Linked DNA regions of Oceanispirochaeta sp. M1. The main gene of each other region encodes a partner of the protein of the gene in region 3 in a complex. Links are inferred from orthologs where the notes say so. Each region holds a gene or a part of one and is shown on either strand. Other genes may lie near its edges. The genes, in order: DV872_RS12560, rny and pnp.

Region 1 (7,736 bases), on a different replicon or contig from region 3:
CCCTTGAGGGCGTCAAAGCCGCCGAATACAGACTGACCTCGGGAAAGGCTGATCTTCCTGTATACAGCTTCTGCATGTGTCCAGGTGGAAAAGTGGTACCTGCAGCCACCTTTTCGAACACTAATATTGTTAACGGGATGAGCTATTACGACAGAAGCGGTGCCTTTGCCAATGCCGCCCTGGTTGCGGGAGTTCCGCCCCGGCTGATAAATGAGAATGAACCCGATGCTGCACAGAGTCTGAACTGGCTGGAGGCTCTGGAACAGAAATTTTATAGAGAGAGCAGTGGCTACAAGGCTCCATCCATGACAATAAAGGATTTTCTAAAAGGAGAATCCGGTTCGAAACTTCTCCCCACTTCCTATGAGCCGGGACTGTTGCCCGCTGATCTTGGAAAACTCCTTCCCTCCCCTGTAACAAATGCTCTGCGTCTTGGACTGGAGGATATCTGCCACCGGATGCCCGGTTGGGAGGAAGGACAACTCATAGGCCTCGAGAGTAAGACGTCCAGCCCTGTTCAGGTTCTTCGGAACAGAGACAGCGGTCTATGCGATGGTTTTGAGAATCTTTTTATTTGCGGAGAAGCCTCAGGATGGAGCGGCGGGATCATCAGTTCGGCCTCTGACGGGCTGAAAACAGCCCTTAGTATCAGCTGTTCACTGATTTAGGAACCAGAAGAGACGCTTTCCTCAGGTTTTACTTGATAAGCGTCACCCCTGCTGATACCATTAGCCTATGAAGACAATTCAAAGTATTTTTAACAAAGTAGACACAGTAGAAATAAACGGCAATCAGGAACTGATGGTCGATTCACTGGAGTATGATTCACGTAAAGTAAAAGAAGGGACTCTGTTTTTCGCATTGGAAGGAGTCCATACAGATGGTCATGAATATATTGAAATGGCCGTTCATCAGGGTGCTGCAGGGATTGTGCACTCCCGGGATCTGGATGAGTTCACAGAGGGCGTCTGTTATATAAAAGTAAAGAATACTAGAAAAGCCCTCTCTCCCGCATCCGCTGCCTATTACGACTTCCCTTCATCAAAACTGAAGGTGATCGGTGTTACAGGTACTGACGGAAAGAGCACAACCGTTTCCTTTATTCATCAGCTCCTTGAAGCTGAAGGAATGAAGGCTGGATTTCTCTCAACAGTTAATTACAAAACAGGGGATGTAGCCAAAGCCAACCCCTACAGACAGTCTACACCCGAAGCTCCCCATATCCACCAGCTGCTGAAAGAGATGGTGGACAACGGAATGCAGTATGCTGTTCTGGAAGCAACCTCTCACGGTCTCTCCCCTAAAAACTCCCGCCTGGCGGATGTAGAATTTGATGTGGCCGTTCTGACCAATGTGACCCACGAGCATCTTGAGTTCCACGGTTCCATTGAGCAGTACCGCCTGGATAAGGCCAATCTCTTCAAGATGATTGCAGAGTCCTCTTTTGCCGACTCCTTCGGTGTTGTCAACGACGATGATCAGTGGGCAGAAATCTATATGGATGCTGTCGGGGAGAAACCAGTTTTTCTCTACAGCCTGAAAGATAAGGATGCCGACCTGTGGTGCAGCGATTATAAGAGTGATGCCACAGGCATTGCTTTCTCCCTCAATGTTCCCAACGGTAAAAAAGAGAGCCGTCTGAATATGCCGGGGCTCTTCAATGTAGAAAACGCCATGGCAGCTCTTGTTGTGGTTTCCGAACTTATGGAAGAAGATATTCTGGAGCTTGTTGATCATCTGCCTTCATTGACCGGTGTGACCGGAAGGATGTCACCTGTTACGGGAGACATGCCCTTCTCCGCTCTGGTGGACTATGCCCACACACCCGGTTCCTTTGAGAAGCTTCTGCCCCTGATACGCAGCGATGTAAAGGGAAAACTGATTGTTCTTTTCGGCTCAGCCGGAGAGCGGGATGTGGAAAAGCGCTCGGAACAGGGTGAGATTGCCGATGAATATGCGGATATCATTATTCTGAGTAATGAAGACCCCCGGGGTGATGATCCGATGGATATCATAAATGATATTGCAGAAGGTATTACCTCAAAAGATCTGAATAAGAATCTATTTCTTATTCCCGACAGAAAAGAAGGGATGAAGAAAGCAGTTGAACTGGCTGAAGCCGGGGATATGATTCTTACTCTCGGCAAGGGACATGAGAGCTCAATAATCTATGATGACGGTCCCCGTCCCTGGAATGAGTCAGAAGTATTGAAAGAAGTGCTCACCGAGGCGGGCTATAAAGTAGATTGATACTAAGATCCGGTCTTCCGGGTTTGATTAGAATAGCCACACATTTGAATAGCCACTCATTAGAGTGGCTTTTTTATTTATGCATAGTGGAATGCGGGGGAAATTATTCTTTAGATCAAGTTGTTCAGGAGTTTGTTCAGAAGATTTACTGCTGTATTTCGCCTCTGTATTTTCAGATTTTCCCCATACAGGCAAATCCGATAAAAATACCAAGGAGGGTTCCCATAAATACCTGAGGATAGGTGTGACCCAGCAGAGTCTTCAGAGCCTTGGGTTTATCACCCTCTTCAAAAAGATGAGACATTTCCTGAATCAGACTATTGAGTATTTCAGCGTGCCGGCCTGCTGCCCGGCGAACACCCGTTGCGTCATAAATAACAATTGAGCCGAATACAATAGAAATGGCGAAGTAAGGGCTGTTTAATCCATACTGGATTCCGCATGAAGTTGCTAAAGCTGCAACTGCTGCCGAATGGGATGAAGGCATTCCACCGGTCTCTGTAAGACGGTCCCAGGCCATACGTCTCTCCATCACCAGAATAAGTATAACCTTGGCAAGCTGTGCCACAAGCATTCCCATAAATGCAGAAAAAATCAGGGGATTGTAAGTGAGAAAATTCATTTATCCTCCGAGGATCTGCTGTTAATAAAACAGCGCGTAACAACATTACCATGCCAGAGGTGACTTGAGAAGAGGAATTAATCATGTTAATCTGTGAAACATGAATAAAATATCCGTCGCTCTACTATACGGCGGCCGTTCAGGAGAACATGAAGTTTCCCTCCGATCTGCCGCATCTGTCTATAAACATCTAGACCGTGAAAAGTACTATATTCACCTTATCGGTATCAGCCGTGAGGGTGTCTGGTATCTACAGAACCCTCCGGGAGAAATTGAAGAGATCCTCTCGATTGAAGAAGATTCACAGCAAATGCTCAGCGTTGTACCAGGCAAAGGACTTAGCTCAAATAAAGGTCCCATAGCGGTAGATGCGGTTCTGCCCATTCTTCACGGTACTTTCGGTGAAGATGGAACCCTTCAGGGACTCCTTGAGATAGCCGACCTTCCCTATGCCGGGGCAGGTGTAGGTGGAAGCTACCTGAGCATGGATAAGGATATAGCAAAAATAATATGGGAACATCATAATCTGCCTGTTGTTCCCTTCAGAAGTGTCAGAAAAGCAGAGTGTGAGGCTGAAAATTTCAGCTGGACCGCCCTTCTGACTGAAATAAAAGAGAAGTTCGGCATGCCCCTTTTTGTTAAACCCTCCCAGTGCGGCTCCTCTGTAGGTGTCTCCCGTGTGGATAACGAAGATAAATTTCAGGCTGCCATGGAAGAAGCGCTGCGCTTTGATAACAAGGTGCTTGTGGAACCTGCTGTTAATGCCAGAGAAATTGAGTGCTCCATACTGGGAAACGAGAATCCCAGATCTTTCCCTCCCGGAGAACTGAAGCCCAGTCATGAGTTTTATGATTATGAAGCAAAATATTTAGATCCCGATGGAGCCGCACTTATCGTGCCGGCAGATCTTGAAAAAGAAGATGCCCGCAGGGTGCAGGAGATCGCTGTAAAAGCCTATGAAGTACTTGGCTGCAGCGGTATGTCCCGGGTGGACTTCTTTATGGATAAGAAAACAGGAGAGCTGTTTCTCAATGAGATTAACACCATACCCGGTTTTACGAGCATCAGTATGTTTCCTCTTCTCTGTGATGCGGGAGGACTTCCCTATCCCGCTCTACTGGATGAGATGATCAATCTGGCCCTGGACAGATTCAAAAAGAAAAGCGCTCTCAGTTTCACACTGATGTGATTTGCTAACTATATCCTAACTTTCTATACTTAAAATCTGGAGACATTATGTCACAAGGCACAAAAAAGATTGGAATACTTACAGCAGGAGGCGATTGCCCCGGTTTAAATGCTGCAATCAGAGGGGTTGGAAAGACTTCTATTCTCAAATACGGAATGGATGTCTACGGCTTTTCCTCCGGCTACCTCGGACTGATCAATAATGAGTACAGACATCTGGATGAGAAGTCGTTATCCGGAATATTGACAATGGGAGGGACCATTCTTGGAACCTCAAGGGAAAAACCGTTTAAACACGAAGAGTACGAAGAGTATGTTCAGAGCAAACCCGACCGTATTCTGGAGAACTGCGATAAACTGGGCCTTGATGCCCTTGTATGTATCGGCGGAAATGGAACCATGAAGACTGCAGGAAAACTGCAGGAATTGGGCCTCAATATAGTAGGCATTCCCAAGACCATCGACAACGATGTTTGGGGAACAGATATGACCTTCGGCTTTGATACGGCTGTAAATATCGCCACCGAAGCCATCGATAGAATGCATACCACAGCCAACTCTCATAAAAGAATTATGGTTGTAGAGGTTATGGGTCATCATACGGGCTGGCTGTCACTCTACTCCGGTGTTGCCGGAGGGGGAGATGCCATTCTTCTTCCTGAAATCCCCTGGAAAGCTGAAACACTGAAAGATTACCTTTTGAAACGTCTTGAAGCGGGAAAACCCTACTCTATCGTTGTTGTAGCAGAAGGTGTGAAGGTGCCGGGAGTGGGAATGAAGAAAAACAGAATTTCTGCAGGTGCTGCTGTGGCCCGTCTGATTCAGGATATGACAGGCATAGAAACCAGAGAGACGATTCTGGGGTATATTCAAAGAGGTGGAACCCCCTCTCCCAGAGACAGGGTGATTGCCACAGAACTCGGCTCATACGCAGCAGGTATGGCAGATTCCGGAGAATTCGGCCGAATGGCTGCGTATCATGGAAATGACCTGACATCAGTTCCCCTTGAAGAGGTAGCCGGAAAGACAAAATTTGTCCCTGCAGATCATCCTCTTATTAAACATGCCCGGACTATAGACACCTGTTTCGGTGACGGTCTTGGACGCTGATCAGATACATGTATGTATTATTTAGAAAATTAAATTGATAAAAGGAAAACTATGGCCCGCCCCTATACCGTAAAGAAAAGAGATTACCCTTTTTTTAATAAAGAGATCAGCTGGCTTTCCTTTAATGAGAGAGTTCTGCAGGAAGCCGAAGACAAAAGAAATCCTCTGGGTGATCGCTTCAAATTTCTGGGAATCTACTCTTCAAATCTTGATGAGTTTTTCAGGGTTCGTGTTGCCATGACCCGTCGGATGTGCCAGATGGGAAAAGAGGGAGCTATAATGCTTCGGGAAGACCCTGCCTCTGCCATGGCAAATATTCAGAAGGAAGTGGCCAGACAGAGAGAAAGCTTCAACACAATACTTCAGAATATGTATGCTGAGCTCGAGGTAATGGGAATAAGGCTTCTGAAATACAAACAGCTGAATAAAGAGCAGAGTTCTTTTATAAAAGAGTATTTTGAGAGAGAGGTCCGTCACAAGATCTTCCCCATAATGGTGGATGCACGTTACAAACTGCCCGAGCTGCAGGACAAAACACTATACCTTGCGGTGGAGATGAAAAAAACAATCGGCCAGGAAGATAAAATCCGCTACAGTATCGTTGAGATCCCGACAAAAGTTCTTCCCCGGTTTATCAAACTTCCCAGCAAGAAAGATGAACAGAATGTAATGCTTATTGATGAAGTGGTCCGTGCAGGACTTCCATCAATTTTCAGAGACAGCCATTATCACAGTTTCCATTCATGGAACTTCAAGGTTGTACGGGATGCGGAACTGGATATTGATGATGACGATATCTCACTCAGTTATATGAACAAAGTAAACCAGAGTGTCCAGAAGAGACATCTGGGAGCACCAATCTGGTTCCTCTATGATCAGACCATGAATCAGGATCTGCTGGATATGTTCCTCAGAAAAATGAAATTCAGAAAGTATGATACGGTTACCCCTGGAGGCAGGCATCACTACTTCAGCGACTTTATGAAGTTCCCCAAACTGGTGGGACTGCAATGTTGTGAAAAATATGAACCTCTGCAGCACAGACACTTTCCCAAGGGTGTAAAAATCTTCCAGGCGATCAAGGCTAAAGATACACTTCTCTATTTTCCGTATCACAGTTTTGATACGGTGATCGATCTACTGCGGGAGGCTTCCATCGATCCCCACGTGGAAAGCATTAAAGTAACACTCTACAGAGTGGCAAACTTTTCATCCGTTGTGAATGCCCTGATCAATGCCAGGAAGAATAGAAAAGAGATTCTGGTTATCCTGGAGCTGCAGGCCCGTTTTGATGAAGAGAATAATATTTTCTGGGCCAATGTACTTAAAGAAAACGATGTAAAAGTAATTTTTGGTGTGGAAGGTCTCAAGGTTCACTCCAAACTTCTCCTTATCAGCAGAAGGGAGAAGGGAAAAACCGTCCGCTACGGTGGTATAGGTACGGGTAACCTAAACGAGGATACCGCCGGCCTCTACACAGACTGTTTCCTTATGACTTCCCATAAGGAGATTCTCGAGGAGGTGGACGCCCTCTTCGATTTCTTCGAAAACAACTACCGCTACCGACGGAACAAGCACCTGATGATATCCCCCAACGGCCTCCGTTCAGGGATTACCGAGCTTATCGACAATGAAATTGAATTTGCCAAAAAAGGTGAGAAAGCAAGCATCAGGATAAAACTGAACAACCTCAGCGATGAAGGGATTATTCAAAAGCTTTATGAAGCCTCCCAGGCAGGAGTCAAAATCCGCCTGATCGTACGGGGCCGGTTTTCTCTGGTTCCCGGAGTTGAGGGATTCAGTGAAAATATCGAAGCCATAAGTATCCTGGATCAGTATCTGGAACATGCCCGTTTCTTTATTTTTAGAAACGGGGGAGACAACCGCTGCTATATCACTTCGGCAGACTGGCTGGGACGAAATTTAGACCGCCGGGTTGAAGTAACCTGCCCTGTATACCGTAAGAGTCTTAAGGCAGAACTTAAGAGTATCTTTGACATACAGTGGTCTGATAACAGAAAGGCCAGAATACTGGATAAAGATCTTAAAAATGAATATGTAGAAGCCGGGGATGGAGACGAAAAAATCCGCTCCCAGGAAGCCGTGTACAAATATCTGATAAAAAGAACCGCCCGGAGTTAGAATGCCCGTATTTATCAACCGAGTACTGAATATGAAAAACATCAAGGTTATCGGCTTTGATATGGATTACACCCTTGTCCGTTATCATACTGAAGCCTTTGAAGAGCTGACACACAGGCTTGCTGCAGAACGTCTTTCTGAAAGTCCGGAATATCCCATCGCAGTAAAGGATCTGAAATTTGATTTCCAGAGAGCCATTGTGGGACTGGTCATAGACAAAAGAAACGGAAACCTCCTGCAGGTAAGCCGTCACGGCAAGGTAAAGATAGCCTTTCACGGCCTGGAACCCCTTGATTATCATAGGATGCAGCATATCTACCAGGAGACGGCCATCGATCTGAGAGATCCCGACTTCCAGAGCCTGGATACCAGTTTTGCAATCTCCTATGGAGTACTTTTCAGCCAGCTTGTGCAGATGAAATCC
Region 2 (7,852 bases), on a different replicon or contig from region 3:
CCGAGAATCTGGATGATTTTGAAGAAATAGATGAACTTGAAGAGTTCGACGAAGCAGAGGAATCTGTATCTGAATTTGATGAGGATAGTGGAGAAACTCTGGATGATCTGGAAGAGATAGAAGATGATTCAGCTTTACCTGAACAGGCAGAAGAGCTTGAAGAGCTTGAAGACGCTGTTATAGAGGATTTCCTTGCACCTCTGGCGGACCTTGCAGTAGCTGTCTTTGCTGAGGAACTGAGTGAAAAAGACTCTGAACAGGAACTATCTGATACCCTGGAATCTGCAGAGGAAGAACCTTCTGTAGAACCAGTTCGTCCGGATAAGGATAAAGCAGCAGCTCCTAAAGATACACAGGATTCCCAGATGATAGATCTGGATGAAGTGGGCAGTCAGTTCAGTATCAACAGCCTTATAGACTCAATGGATGTTGATTCAATTTCCAAAAATCTTGAAATTCGCTATAACCAGTATCTTAATGAAACAGATACTTCACCAGTTGAAGATAATGTTGATGAACTGCAGTCTCAAGTAGAACTGAAGACTCTTCCTGTGGAAGAAGCTGATACCGAAGACCTTGATAAGCTCCCTGTTGCCTTTGATGAATCTGAAGAAGAGGATCTGATAGAACTGGATCTGCTTGATAACCTCTCTCTTTTCGGTCTCGATCTCACAGGAGGATATTCAATGAATCAAAAGGATATTATAAAGAAGAAGCAGCAGATGGATAGTGTTGATGATGCTGAATCTGTGGGTACTGTGGCAACACTTACTAAAGAGACTGAAGAATTGGTAAATAGTGAAGATGACGGCCTGATTGAGCTGGATATTATCAGTCCTCATGAGTATTATAATGATTCAAAATATAAGAGTTATGATTCTGTGGAAACCGCAGTTATTGATAATATCGAAGAACCTGCCTGGGGAGATGATATGAGTACAGATAAGGATAGTGATGCTCCTGCAGATGATCTAACAGGCGGTAATGAAGAACTGAACGAAGTCGAAGAACTGGATGAAGTCGAAGATCTGGATGAAGTCGAAGATCTGGATGAAGTCGAAGAACTGGACGAAGTCGAAGAACTGGACGAAGTCGAAGATCTGGACGAAGTCGAAGATCTGGACGAAGTCGAAGATCTGGACGAAGTCGAAGATCTGGAAGAGCTGGATGAACTTGAAGAACTCGAAGAGATGGAAGAAGTCGAAGAGTTAAAAGTAGTCGTTCCTCCGCTATCTGTCAGTTTTACTGAGTACCTCAGTAAAGCCGGACTAGATATCAAAGAAGAGCCCGAATCAGACGAAGAAGATGCTCATGTTGAAGAAGATGATGGTAAGATAACCTCAGAATCGTTTATGCAGGGAATGGGTGGACTCGTTCAGAACCTGGCAGATGATCTGCTGCCTCCTCTGGAAGAAGAGCCCGAAGTTGAACATTATACAATAAAAGATGAAGTCGCACGTCTGGAAATGACTGAAAAGGGTCTTGATTTTGATAGATTCAGAAGTCATTACCGTGAAGGTTCTCTCGGTCTGCTAAAGGCACTGCGTGATCTGACAAGAGAATATAAAGCCCTGAGTGGTATCCTTATGAAAAAATCTGGAAAAGGGCTTATTCCTGTTCATTCAATCGGTATTAATGAAGACGGTGTAGACAGTCTGAGCAGTGATGATATTTCATCTCTCTTTGGATCTATGACCTCGGATAACAAGCTCGTGTACATTAAGAATAAAGACCATGAATCCTTAGCCGGAGCACTGGCACATCCCGATTTTAATCTTTTTCAATGCTGGGTTTTGATGCCACTGGAGAGTAAAGAAGGGATTGATTATGCTCTTCTTGGATACAAGGATTCCAAACAGTCATTTCTTAATGAGATTCTTTAATCAACTCTATAGATGCAGCTGGTTTACTTCTCATTGATAATGAAGAACTTATGTGATCAGCTGCTGATTTATGATGTTTTAATGGAAATACTTTGACTTGACAAATAGGTCTTTACTTATATAATCATATTATCTTGTAAGATTAGGGGGAATAATGGATCTTATATATATGATAGCTCTTCCCCTCGTTGGATTAGTATTAGGTTGGACAATAAGATGGCTTTATGCCAGATATCAGCTCTCTTCTTCAGAGCAGAAATCGTTAAGAGTAAAACAGGACGCAGTTAAAGAGGCAGAACAAGAAAAAAAATCTATCTTGCTGGAAGCACAGAATCAGATTATGAAGGAACGTCGTCAACTGGAGAAAGAAAACCGGGATAGACGCAATGATGTTCAGAAATATGAACGTAGAGTGCAACAAAAAGAAGATAACCTTGATAAAAAGACTGCGTTGCTTGAACAGAAACAGGCAGCGATTAACGATCAGGAAGAGGCTCTTGTAGGCAGAGAAGAATCTGTTACCGCGGAGGAATCCCGATGGCAGACTGAGCTCGAAAGAATCTCAGGTTTAACCAAAGACGAGGCGAAGAAATTAATTATCCAGAGTCTGGAAAATGAAGCAAAACATGATGCTCAGGCACTGGTTAATAAGATTGAACAGGAAGCGAATCTCACGGCTGAGAAGAAGGCCAGAGATGTCATAATTACTACAATTCAGCGTCTGGCGACAGATGTAAGCACAGAAATTACTGTGACTTCCGTCAGTCTGCCCAATGATGAAATGAAGGGTAGAATCATCGGTCGTGAAGGCCGTAATATCAGAACTCTCGAGACACTGACAGGTGTGGATATCATTATTGATGATACTCCTGAAGCTGTTGTGATCTCATGTTTTGATCCGATTAGAAAAGTGATCGCTAAGATCGCTCTGGAAAGACTGATAGCCGACGGCAGAATCCATCCCGCAAGGATTGAGGAAGTTGTACAGAAGGTGACGAAAGAAATCAGTCAGACTATTTATGAAGAGGGTGAAAAGGTTCTCTTCGATCTGGGTATTCATAATGTCCGGCCCGAAGGTATCAGAGCTCTCGGTCGTCTGCATTTCAGAACCAGTTATGGTCAGAATGTACTTTCTCATTCCAAGGAAGTTGCTGTCATTGCCGGTATGATCGCCTCTGAAGTAGGTGCTGATGCAGAACTTGCCAAGAGAGGAGCTTTGCTCCACGATATCGGTAAGGGACTTGAAACTGATGGTGATGTGAATCATGCGGAGCTGGGTGCAGAACTCTGTAAACGTATGAATGAAGATCCCCGGGTTATTAATGCTGTAGGTGCTCATCACAATGATATTGAGATAACTTCAGTGGAGGGAATCATTGTTCAGGTGGCGGATGCTATTTCAGCAGCCAGACCCGGAGCTAGACGTGAGACTCTTGATAACTATATCAAGCGACTTGAAAACCTTGAGAAGATCGCAATGAGCTTCGAGGGTGTTGAAAAGGTATTTGCTATTCAGGCTGGACGAGAGCTGAGAATCATGGTCAATAATGACAAAATTGATGATTCCAAAGCACAGATCCTTGCTAAAGATATTGCAAAGCAGATTGAAAATGAACTTAAGTATCCCGGACGTATCCGGGTCACCATAATTCGCGAAACAAGGGCCGTTGAATACGCCCGTTAGGAAGTGAACTTTGGCGAATGAATTACGCGCCCTTATTCTGGGAGATGTTGTTGGATCTCCCGGGAGCAGGGCGCTTTTCTTTGGATTAAAAAAACTCATCAAAGAGCACCGGGCAGATCTGGTCATCGTTAACGGTGAAAATGCAGCTGCCGGTTTCGGCATGATGCCCGAAGATGTGGAAAGACTGTTTTCCGCAGGTGCTGATGTGATTACAAGTGGTAATCATATCTGGCAGAAGAAAGAGATTCTGGATTTTCTTGATTCTCAGGAATTCCTTCTCAGACCTGCCAATTACCCTCCCGGTGTTCCAGGACATGGTCAATGTATTATCGAAAAGAAGAAACAGAAGATTGCTGTTTTTAATATGCTTGGCAGATCCCGTATGGGATTCAATGGCTTCTGTCCTTTTCAGGCTATGAAAAAAATGGTTCAGAAGGTTCAGGGACAAGCGGATATTACTATTCTTGATTTTCATGCTGAAGATCCCCTGGAGAAAGAAGCCCTTGCACTTCATATGGACGGTCAGCTGAGTCTTCTCTTTGGAACACACACACATATACAGACTGCCGATGAAAGGATTCTCCCCGGAGGAACCGCTTATATCAGTGATATAGGGATGGTAGGGCCGGTGGGTAGTGTTATCGGTGCTGATCCACAGCAGAGTATCAGAAGAAGCCTTTCTCAGCTTCCTATCAAGATGGACGTAATTGATAACCAGGCCCTGATCTGCGGCATCGTTGTAGATTTTTTAGACGGTAAGGCCGTTTCCATCAGTCGGATCAGGCAGCTTTCACCGGCATGAAGAAACAGAGGCTCCTGCAGCTTGCATCCCGGCAGTTTCCGGAATATTCAGAAAAAGAACTTTTCGCATCAATACTGTGCGGTGAACTCATTACTTCCGGTGAAAAGATAAAAGACCCTAAGGCTCTTGTTGCTTCAGATGCAAAGCTGGAACTCAGTAAAAAGAAATATGTCTCCCGTGGGGGATTCAAGCTGGAAAAGGTTCTTGAATACTGGTCCGTTCCGGTGAAAGGGAAAAGGATACTTGATGCCGGCTGTTCCACAGGTGGTTTTACAGATTGTCTTCTGCAGAAGGGAGCTCTCTCTGTTTATGCCGTTGATGTGGGATATAACCAGCTTGACTACTCTCTGCGAGTTAATCCGGCAGTAGTTGTTATGGAAAAGACCAATATTATGTCTGTTCAGAATCTTGATCCCAAGCCCCATTGGGCGGTTGCGGATCTCTCTTTCCGGAGCCTGCGGTCAGCCGCTTCACATATACTGAGTCTTACTGAAGAGTCACGTCTTATTGCCTTGATGAAACCTCAGTTTGAGCTGGAAAATCCTGATGATGACTTTGATGGTATTATCCGTGATCCGATACAGATCCTGGAAATTACAAGGACTGTGATTGACGAGATGGCTGAAGAAGGCGCTTTTGTCTGCAGAACTTCCCTGTCTCCTCTTACCGGGCGTAAAGGAAATCAGGAACTGCTTTTTGATGTAAGTTCTGACTCAGAAAAGTTTCGCGGTACTGATGTTCTGATTTCAGAGCTGGAGAAGGAATTTAACCTGAAGTCCTGAGCTCATCTGACTGATTGTTGTCAGTGGATGTTTTGAAAGGATTCTCTGCCCAGAGGTTCTCCGATATAGAACCCTTCTCCTCCAAGATAATCCCTTATAACACCTTCGATAAGAATCTGAACATTTTTGATGCTTGAAAATTCGGTAGAGGTGTAAACGACCTGTTTGAGCTGTGCAAGGTATCCTTCTCTCCCAAGAGGATTGAATCGAAATGCCTCATTGAAATTCAGGTAGGCCGTACCACCTTCCACTCTTGCAGATAACAGACGGCTACCTTCGGGAATCAGTGTCAGGGAGCCTTTGTTTATCTCATCTGATCCGGGACCGCTGATCAGAGTGTTTATTGTCTGTGTCAACGGGGAACTGCTGAAATCCACTGACCTTGTGACACTCTTCAGTGATATCAGACCTTCAGTATTTACCTTTACAAAATAGATTCGGGCATCCCTGCTGTTGGAACTTATATCTTCATCATTGGGTTTTTCAGGCTGTTTGATTTCTTCAAGCTCTATTGGTTCCGGTTTGAGAGCTGTTTCTTCCTGAACCGGATCTAGGCGATGGACAACAGCTCCTCCCTGTTTTTCTGTGTTATTGTTCCATAGCTGCATTTTACCGGGCTGAAAGAGGAAAAAAACAAGAGCCAGAAGAATAATAAATATCAGGGACAGCAGAGCTATGATCATTATCTGCCCCGGGCTGATCGCTTTTTTTTCTATGGAAGGGGAGTAGGTCCGTGCGTTCCGGTTCTGAGTCCTTCCACTGTTCGGAGTTGCTGAGGGTCTTGAACCGTTGGAAGCTTTTGATCCTTTAGGGGCAGTAGATGCTGCTTTTATCCGCTTGTTTTGTGTACCGGTGGATCTAGCTGCGATATTACTCGCTGGTTTGCCAGTGGGGTTTGTCATCTTTTTATATCTGTTGACGGGATTTTCTTTATTACTCATACATAGTGATTATCGGATCATATGGCTGCTCTGCCAAGGGAAAAGAGAGTAGAATGCCAAGTTTGACTAAGTCCTGAAAGTCGCATATATTTAAACTGATGAAAGAATTTCATGGAATCTCAGCTTCTCCGGGCATTGTTATCTCAAATGCATATCTTTATAACGAAGAGAGTTTTTCTGTCCCCCGTTACAGTATTACTGAACGGGAGATCGATTTTGAAATAGAGCGTTACAATAATGCTATTCAATCTGCCTCTGAAGAATTGACAGAACTGAAAACAAGTATTACCAGGGAACACAGCGAAGAAGAAGCCCGTTTCCTTGATTCTCATATACTTATGCTTCACGATCCAATGTTTAAGGATCAGGTTTTTGAGAAGCTCAGAACAGATATGTTCAATGTTGAATGGATCGTTCAAAGTGTGATTCAAGCCCTTGTTAATAAGCTGAACGCATCAGGTGATATCTATATGCAGGAACGCACAATGGATATGAATGATGTTGCCAAGAGAATCATCAATACATTGCTGATGCGTAAGCGAATATCCCTGGCCGACCTTTCCAGTGAAGTCATCATTGTTACTCCCGACCTTCTCCCCTCTGATACACTGTTGATGAATAAATGGATGGTGAAGGGGATTGCCATGGACGCGGGGGGACGAACTTCCCATACGGCTATCCTGGCCCGTTCCTTCGGAATACCGGCGATTCTAGGTCTCAGAAGTATAACAAAAGAAGTTTCTGACGGAGATCTTCTGATTATAGACGGTCAGACCGGCCTGGTTATTGTTAATCCCGATAAAGAGACTCTTAAGCGATATAAAAAGAAGCAGACTGTAAATTTGAAGAGGGAATCTGAACTTTTCAATCTGGTGAATCTTCCTTCTGAGACAAGAGACGGTAAGAAGATTGATCTTAAGGCCAATATTGAAGTTCCTGATGAGCTGGATTCGGTTCATGCCTACAATGCTTCGGGAATCGGTTTGTTCCGTAGCGAGTTTCTTGTTATGCAGAGTGGGCAGGAGCTGGATGAAGAGCTTCAGTTCGAAGTCTATAAAAAAATTGTTCTGGGTATGGAAGGAGCATCTGTTACCATCAGAACTCTGGATGTCGGCGGAGATAAGCTTATTCGTGAGATAGCTCAGAAAAATGAGAAAAACCCTCTCCTTGGATGGCGGGCAATCCGTTTCTGTCTGGAGAGAGTCGATATATTCAAGGTTCAGCTGAGAGCTATACTGAGGGCTTCTGCTTTCGGTACCGTTAGAATCATGTTCCCCATGATCTCAGGTATAGAAGAGCTGGAGCGTGCCATAAAAGTATTAAATTCAGTAAAAAAGGATCTGAAGGCTGAAGGGATTGCTTTTTCAGAGGATATCCCTGTAGGATGCATGATCGAAGTTCCTTCTGCAGCAATGACATCTGACATTCTGGCAAGGAAGGCGGACTTCTTTTCCATTGGGACAAACGATTTAATCCAGTACACCATTGCAGTCGACCGGGGTAATGAGAAGATTGCCAGCATGTATGAACCATTCCATCCCGCCGTTTTACGGCTTATCAGGATGGTTGTAGAAAACGGTCATGAGGCGGGAATACCCGTAGGGATGTGCGGCGAAATGGCCGGCGACCCCCTGGCGACTGTTATTCTTTTGGGACTTGGGCTGGATGAATTAAGTATGAGTGCTTTCGGTATTCCCGAAATTAAACGGATTATCCGTTCCACCACCATACTGGAATCCGAGGAATTTATCGGAACCCTG
Region 3 (7,818 bases):
TCTTCTGACCGGAAAATTGACCAGGATGAACGCCCTGATCACCGATCTGGATAAGGAATATGAAGCACTGATCCGCTTCGGAAGAGAAACTGATACCCTGGATCCAGAGGGTGAAACAGTTGCCGAAGCCGATCCTCCCTCACTTGAGGCCATTGAATCGGTCATACATCAGTTTAAAGGTGAAATATCTCAGACTCCGCCCCGTTATTCCGCTATTCACATAGATGGGAGAAGGGCTCATGAGCTTGCCCGAAGCGGTAAAGAAGTGGAGATGCCTTCCAGGGAAATTACAATCCACGATATTGAGATTCTCGGATATGAGAATAATGATCTGAAACTAAGAGTTCACTGCTCAAAAGGGACCTATATCCGTTCTTTGGCCAGAGATATCGGAACAGCCTGTAATAGCAGAGCCTATGTTCAGGAACTGGTACGGACAGCTGTTGGACCATTTTCTTTGGATACTGCAGTGGATGTGGAGAATTTCAGAGGCCCCGCAGATTTTTATTCATGGGAAGAATTCTTTTTGAAGCTGGGAAATTCCAGAATACTAACGTTGAATGAGCTTGGTCTAAAGAGAATGAAGGATGGAATCCCCTTCAGGAAGGAATTTTTATCGGTACCTGCTCAAGATTCAATTGTTCTTAAAAATGACGAAACGGAGTACCTGCTGCTTAAAGACAGTGAGGGTATTTTGAAAGCGGTTCTGGAGTATAGAGACGGAAGATATCAGTACAAAATAAATCTTTGTTCTTAAAGGATTTCACTTGTAGTCTATTTATCTGCAGAACTGAATCTAAGATTGACTTTTATACTGATTTCGGTAATATTGTTAGCTCAGGTGCTGATTTCTGACAGGGCGTTGCTCTGCTTTCAATCGGTGTATGCCTGTTATATTTTTATTAGGAGTGTTAATTAATAATGTTAACCAAAGAAGACAAACAGAATGTTGTTGAAGAGTTCGGAACAAACGGTACAGATACCGGTTCTACTGAAGTGCAGATCGCTCTTCTTACAAAAAGAATTGAAGATTTAATGGATCACTTTAAATCAAACAAGAAAGATCATGCTTCAAGACGTGGACTGCTTAAAATGGTAGGTTCCCGTAGAAAGCTGCTGAAGTATCTTAAGAGAAAAGATCTCGAAAGTTACAGATCACTTATTGCTAAACTCGGTCTTAGAAAATAAGAAAAACCCGGCCTAAGTGTCGGGTTTTTTTTATAAAAGATCGTTTAAGAAAAAACGGCTGCTATTAAACCGGGGGGAGGCTCCGGCTTGTTGCAGTCGTAGATGTTAATCATCAAAGGAAATTATATGGAAACTTTTAAATTTCAACTCGGTGAAGATGAAATCATCCTGGAAACAGGTAAAATGGCTAAACAGGCTAATGGTTCCGTTTTGGCCCGCTGTGGTGGATCTGCTGTTATGGCAACTGTCTGCTGTGGTTCAGAACCAAAAGAGGGACTCGATTATGTTCCCCTCTCAGTAGATTACAACGAGCGTTATTACGCTGCCGGTAAAATTCCCGGTGGATTTCTCAAAAGAGAATCCAGACCCAAAGACAAGGAAATCCTTGTATCCCGTCTGATCGACCGTCCTATGAGACCCCTTTTCTATAAGGATTTCGGACGTGAAATTCAGGTAGTACCCATGACTGTTTCAACAGACCAGGAACATACTCCTGATGTACTGGGTATGATTGCAGCATTTGCTGCTGTTATGATTTCAGACATTCCCTTTAACGGACCCGTTGCGGCTGTTAGAGTTGCTTCCATAAAAGGTGAGTACATCATCAACCCGACATTTGCACAGATCGAAGAGGGAGAGCTCGATATTATTGTAGCCGCTTCTAATGACGGTATCTGCATGGTTGAAGGTGGAGCTAACGAAGTATCAGAAGAGATGATGCTCGGTGCCATTCAGGCTGCTGAAAAGACTCTTGCTGATCTCTGTGACTTCCTGGCCGATATGGCTGCGAAATGCGGAAAAGAAAAACTGCCCCTGGTAGAAAAGACCATCAAACTTGAGAAGTGGGACGTAATGTACGCCGAAGCTTTTCCCCAGATGGAAACTGCAGTATTCATGGACGGTAAGTTCGAAAGACGTGATGCCATCAGGGCTATCAAGAAAGCAATGCTTGCCAAGTACGAAGCAGACATTCCTGAAGAGCAGATTAGACTGGTGGGTGACCTTTTCGAAGAACTTGAAAGAGTCATTATCAGAAAATCCATTATTGAAAAGAATGTCCGTTGTGATAAACGTGCCAGTGACAAAATCAGGGACATCTCCTGTGAAATCGATATGCTGGACAGAGCTCATGGTTCTGCACTGTTTACTCGTGGTGAAACTCAGTCTCTGGGTGTTACCACTCTAGGCAGCGTTCAGGATGAACAGATCATGGACGATATCGATGGAGACAGAAGAGCTAACTTCATGCTTCATTACAATTTCCCTCCCTACTCAGTAGGTGAAACAGGAAGATTGGGTACCGGACGCCGTGAAATCGGTCATGGTCACCTGGCTCAGAGAGCCATAGAAGGTGTTCTTCCTTCCAAGGAAGAATTTCCCTATACTATCCGTGTCGTTTCAGAAATCCTGGAATCAAACGGATCTTCTTCACAGGCTACAATCTGTAGTGGATCACTGAGTCTTCTGGACGCCGGTGTTCCCCTTAAAAGACCTGTTGCCGGTATTGCCATGGGTCTTATCAAGGAAGGGGATGACTTTGCTGTTCTCTCTGATATTCTTGGTGAAGAAGATCATATGGGTGATATGGACTTCAAGGTTGCCGGTTCTGAAGAAGGAATCACAGCTTTCCAGATGGACATAAAGATTCCCGGAATCAGCATTGAAATCATGAAAAAAGCACTTTCACAGGCTCTGGAAGGACGTCTGCATATCCTTAAGATCATGAACGAAACAATTTCTGAACCCAGCAGTGAAGTGTCTGAGTTTGCACCCAGTGTAACTTCCTTCAAGGTTGATGTTGATAAAATCGGACTCCTTATCGGACCTGGTGGTAAAAATATCAAGGGTATGGCTGAGAAGAGCGGTGCAAAGATCAATATCGATGAAGACGGTACTGTAAATGTTTTCTGTAGAGAAAAGAAAGGTACCGATATGGCTGAAGCCATGATTAGAGGTATGATCGAAGAACCCGAAGTAGGAACACTTTACAAAGCCGTTGTAAAACGTATTATGGATTTTGGTGCCTTTATGGAGTTCCTTCCCGGTAAAGAAGGTCTCTGTCATATTTCCAAGATTTCTGCAGAGCGTGTTAACAATGTTTCCGATGTTCTGAAAGAAGGTCAGGAAGTTGAAGTTCGTCTTATCGAAGTAGATAGAATGGGCAGAATCAATCTGAGTGTCGTAGATGCTCTGGATAAAAACTGGAAATCCAAATCCGGTGGTATGAACCGCAGATAATTATTAAGCAGATTAAAGGGATTTTCATAAATCTCTGATATGCTATAATCAAACAGTCCCTGTTTCAGGGGCTGTTTTTTTGTTTAAATTTCATAGATAGAATAATAATGAGGACTTAAATGGATACTGTTGCTGTTAAATTGACCGGTCCCGAGGACATGATGCCCCATTACGGAACAGAAGATTCGGCGGGAGCCGATCTCAGGGCCTGTGTAGATTCGCCTGTTACTCTTGCTCCCGGGGAAAGAAAACTGATCCCCACAGGACTGCGTATGGCAATCCCTTCAGGGTATGAAGGACAGGTAAGACCCCGTTCCGGACTGGCTGTTAAGAAGGGTCTCACAGTTTTAAATACTCCGGGAACTATCGATGCAGATTACAGAGGGGATGTTATGGTTATCCTGATCAACCTGGGCCGGGAGGATGTTGTTATTGAGCGGGGCGAAAGAATTGCCCAGCTGATCATAGCACCAGTGACAAGAGCTGATTTTCAGTTCACTGATAACCTTGAGGATACAGCCAGAGGCAGCGGCGGTTTCGGTTCTACCGGAGTCAAATGAACAAGTTCTCTTTCTTATCAATCTTTCTGATTTTACTGTCTTTTCAGACAACTTTATATTGTTCTGCAGATGACTTTTCTGCAGCTGACTTTTCTGCAAATGAAGAGTTATTGCTGAAATACAGGATCAACGGGGATTATCTGAAAGAATCCAATCTGAGAACAGTACTGGAAGAGTTGCTGTTCTCAGAAACTGACCCTTTAAGTAGAACAGCATTAAAAAGACTTCTTTATCAGGAGCTTATAGAGCTTCCGGATGATATCTTTTTTGATAAACATATCTCTGCACTGGCTGCCGATGGAGATGATCTGTGGATGGGCAGCCGAAGCGGGGATATTGCCCGTTATTCATTATCTGAAAAGAGCTGGAAATCCTTTATCAGAGGGCAGGACTCTCTTGCCATCAAAACCATGCAGACCATACTTCCGGACCATGAACGAATCTGGTTTCTTTCATACGGCAGTGTGGGTGTATATTCAAAAAGACACAGCAGGCTTATTTATCTGGATATTCCGGATGAGAAGGATTACAGAGGTCTCCAGAGCGGGATTGTTGTGGGTACCGGACTTATTACAGGTACCCAGTCCCGTGGACTGAGACGGATACGTCTGGACAGTCAGTCTGTGCTGCCTCTTGCATCGGATTTAAGGAATGTTACTTTTCTTCAGGCTCTGGATGATCAGCGCATCCTTGCGGGTAGTGAAGAGGATGGTTTATTTATACTGGACCGAAGTTTTAATGCATCAGCTGCAGGTCAAAACAGCAGGCAGCTTTCTGCAGCCAGAGCTGTCCTGGGCGATTCCAGGAGTCGTATGATAGCAGGCAGTTACGGGGGCGGGCTCTATAAGCTTGTCAGACAGGGGGATAAATATGATATAGTTCTCCTGAACAGCCGGACCCGCTGGATTACAGGGGGTGTGGAGCTGCCGGAGCACTTTTGTTTTTCAACTCTGGGACAGGGGCTTCTTGTCATGGAAAAAGAGAGTCTTGAAATCAGTTATTTGGGAATTTCTGAAGGACTGGGTGGGCTTGATATGAGCTCTATTGCTTATGTTGAACCTTATATAATTTGCGCCGTACAGGAACAGGGACTGGTTAAGATACATGAAGACTTATTTAGAACACCCTAATTCATACAAAACCCTGTATCTATATATTGCCAGGGAGTTTTTTCTCTCATTTTTTGTCTCATTTCTTTTCTTTTTCTTTATCTTTTTTATCAATCAGCTTCTGCTTCTGGCAGAGGATATTCTTGAGAAACAGGTCCCTTTCACTTATGTTATGAGGCTTATTTTTTACTCTCTTCCTTCAATAATTGCCATATCATTTCCATTTGCAACTCTTGTGGGAACACTTATGACCTATGGCCGCTTCTCTTCGGATAATGAAATCCTAGCAATGAAGTGTTCGGGGATTACATATAACAGGATTTTTCTACCGGTTTTTCTTATTGGAATTCTGTTCTCTTTTGTTTCATTCTTTGTAAACGACTATCTTCTGCCTGTGGGGACAATCAATTTCACCAGACTCTATAGGGAGATGATCTACCGGAATCCCGAGGTTGAACTGGAATCATTTTCGGTGAAATATTTTCAGGAAAGTATTATTATTACGGGTCAGGTTGAAGGGAAATCCATTGATAATCTGATCATAGTTGAAAAAGACAAGGAATCAAACCGTAGAATTATTCTGGCGAATCAGGCCTATATCAATAATGCTCATGAAGAAGCAGGGGTTCTATCATTTCAGCTTGATAATATTCTTGATCATAAACCTGAAAAGCGGAACAGAGGTGAATTCATTTATTCTGAGGCTGATAAAATGATCTATAACATATTGCTTAAGGATATAACTTCTTCAATTCGAAATCCGGGTCCAAGGGAGATGAGCTCTCTGGATGTTTACCGGGAAATTCAGGTAAAGCAGCTTCGTTACGATGAAAAAGTCAGGCAGAGAGATAAGCAGAGCCTGAGATATTATACTGAGATGTACGGCAGCTGGAAGTTGATGAACCAGGAGAGTAATCCCAGGCTTGTTCAGAATTTCCCGACGAAGATTAAAAATTTCAGAACTCAATACCTGAATTCTGCAGGAACAATGGTTAAAGACCGTTCTCTGCAAATATGGAAGCTTGAGTTTTTTCAGAAATTTTCGATTCCCTTTTCCTGTCTCCCCTTTGTAATCCTGGCATTTCCTCTGGGGCTCTATACCAAGAGAAGCGGTAAATCAATGGGCTTTGGAATAGGACTTTTTATTACCATAATCTACTGGGGTATGCTTGTTGCAGGGAGAACCCTGGGAATACGAACCTTTTATCCTCCGGCTCTGACCATGTGGCTGCCTAATATGCTGATTTTTTCTATAGGTTTTATTCTTTATCTTTTCAGGGCGGGTAAATGAAAGCTCTTCATAAAATGATAATGAAAGATTTTATTCCAACACTCCTTGTGGCTCTGATCTTTTTTATTATGATACTGCAGCTGGTGGATATCTTTGCCAATCTCTGGCGTTATCTGAATGCGGAAGTACCAATGGCAGCCATATTGAGAGTGACTCTGCTCTATACACCAAAGTGTATCTCCTTTGCTCTGCCCATTGCCGTTCTGTTTTCAATTTCCTACACCCTTGGAAACTATTATGCCAATAATGAGCTGATAGCCGTATTCGGTTCAGGCTATTCACTATATCAGCTTACAAGTCCGCTTCTTATTTTTGCAATCTTTTTGAGTCTGGGGGGATATTTTTTCGAAGATAGAATAGTTATTCCCACATTCAAGGAAAAAAATCAGATATCCAGAGAAATTCTGGGACAGACGGTTTCATTCAGTAATTCCAATGTAGCCGTTCTGAGTCATCGTAACCGAGTTATCTATAATGCTGATTTTTATAATGACCGGCGTCAGAGTCTTACGGGTCTTACAGTCCTTTTTCTTGATGAGGAGGGAAATTTTGATTTCAGAGTTGATGGCAATTCAGCTGTCTGGGAAGAAGACCACTGGATAATAAAGAATGCCAGAATTTTTCTGTATGATGATAGAAATGAGTATTTGAAAGAGGATTTTCACAGCAGCTGGGAACATGAGATGCTTGATGAACCGCCTGATTCTTTTAAAAGAATAAGCCGGGATATTGCCGAGATGAGTGCAACTGAGGCCAAGGCATGGGTAGAATCACTCAGGAGAACAGGATTCCCTTTTAAGGGTGCCCTCACAGAGTATTATCAAAGAACTTCATTTGCACTAACTCCTCTTGTTGTAGCTTTACTATCCTGTTCACTGGGAGGACGCTTTAAAAAGAATATTCTGCTGATGAGCCTCCTTTCCAGTCTGGTGGTTTCTGTTATATATTACGTAGCACAAATGGTTATGGTACTTCTGGCTAAGCTGGGGTATATACCGCCTCTCTACGGTGCATGGGCGGCTTTTCTGATTTTTCTGGGTGTAGGGGCTCTGTTATTCAAAACGGCTCAGACATAATTATAGGAGATAAATATGATAGATATTCAATATAGAGATCCTTCCTGCCGTGGAAGAGGCGGTATTCTGCATCTTCCCCACGGAGATGTTGAGGTTCCGGCATTTATGCCTGTAGGGACTAATGGAACCGTCAAGGCGATAAAACATGATTCAGTAGAAGACATGGGTTATACCCTGATTCTGGGAAATACCTACCATCTGTATCTGCGTCCCGGAATGGAGGTTATCGAAGCCGCAGGGGGACTGCATAATTTCAGTTCATGGAAACATAATATTCTCACCGACTCCGGTGGATTTCAGGTCTTCTCACTGGCTCCTTTCAGGAAAATAAGGGAAGAGGGTGTCCGCTTCAGGTC

The links.
Region 1: pnp (region 3) and DV872_RS12560 share a complex: the UniProt entries of both Bacillus subtilis proteins name them as parts of the possible RNA degradosome complex. The link is inferred for Oceanispirochaeta sp. M1 from one-to-one orthologs.
Region 2: pnp (region 3) and rny share a complex: the UniProt entries of both Bacillus subtilis proteins name them as parts of the possible RNA degradosome complex. The link is inferred for Oceanispirochaeta sp. M1 from one-to-one orthologs.

The regions. Positions count from the first base shown.
Region 1 is NZ_QQPQ01000015.1:95,085-102,820, forward strand. Bases 3,307-6,139 are described here. They hold DV872_RS12560 (6-phosphofructokinase), read left to right. Parts: upstream 3,307-4,108; coding sequence 4,109-5,170; downstream 5,171-6,139. Other genes in these bases: DV872_RS12555 (D-alanine--D-alanine ligase family protein), read left to right, coding at 3,307-4,061; ppk1 (polyphosphate kinase 1), read left to right, coding at 5,222-6,139. In the rest of the region: DV872_RS12540 (NAD(P)/FAD-dependent oxidoreductase), read left to right, coding at 1-668; DV872_RS12545 (UDP-N-acetylmuramoyl-L-alanyl-D-glutamate--2,6-diaminopimelate ligase), read left to right, coding at 736-2,250; DV872_RS12550 (divergent PAP2 family protein), read right to left, coding at 2,423-2,872; more of DV872_RS12555, read left to right, coding at 2,973-3,306; more of ppk1, read left to right, coding at 6,140-7,312; DV872_RS12570 (HAD-IG family 5'-nucleotidase), read left to right, coding at 7,314-7,736. UniProt on the Bacillus subtilis protein: Catalyzes the phosphorylation of D-fructose 6-phosphate to fructose 1,6-bisphosphate by ATP, the first committing step of glycolysis.
Region 2 is NZ_QQPQ01000022.1:65,951-73,802, forward strand. What follows is about bases 1,354-4,302. They hold rny (ribonuclease Y), read left to right. Parts: upstream 1,354-2,037; coding sequence 2,038-3,567; downstream 3,568-4,302. Other genes in these bases: DV872_RS26615 (hypothetical protein), read left to right, coding at 1,354-1,883; DV872_RS16045 (TIGR00282 family metallophosphoesterase), read left to right, coding at 3,578-4,302. Outside these bases: more of DV872_RS26615, read left to right, coding at 1-1,353; more of DV872_RS16045, read left to right, coding at 4,303-4,369; DV872_RS16050 (TlyA family RNA methyltransferase), read left to right, coding at 4,366-5,151; DV872_RS16055 (GerMN domain-containing protein), read right to left, coding at 5,172-6,092; ptsP (phosphoenolpyruvate--protein phosphotransferase), read left to right, coding at 6,191-7,852. UniProt on the Bacillus subtilis protein: Endoribonuclease that initiates mRNA decay. Initiates the decay of all SAM-dependent riboswitches, such as yitJ riboswitch. Involved in processing of the gapA operon mRNA, it cleaves between cggR and gapA.
Region 3 is NZ_QQPQ01000023.1:61,825-69,642, reverse strand. What follows is about bases 956-3,870. They hold pnp (polyribonucleotide nucleotidyltransferase), read left to right. Parts: upstream 956-1,314; coding sequence 1,315-3,426; downstream 3,427-3,870. Other genes in these bases: dut (dUTP diphosphatase), read left to right, coding at 3,546-3,870; rpsO (30S ribosomal protein S15), read left to right, coding at 956-1,188. Also shown: tRNA pseudouridine(55) synthase TruB, read left to right, coding at 1-757; more of rpsO, read left to right, coding at 922-955; more of dut, read left to right, coding at 3,871-3,986; DV872_RS16470 (hypothetical protein), read left to right, coding at 3,983-5,116; DV872_RS16465 (LptF/LptG family permease), read left to right, coding at 5,091-6,386; DV872_RS16460 (LptF/LptG family permease), read left to right, coding at 6,383-7,462; tRNA guanosine(34) transglycosylase Tgt, read left to right, coding at 7,478-7,818. UniProt on the Bacillus subtilis protein: Involved in mRNA degradation. Catalyzes the phosphorolysis of single-stranded polyribonucleotides processively in the 3'- to 5'-direction. Necessary for competence development in Bacillus subtilis.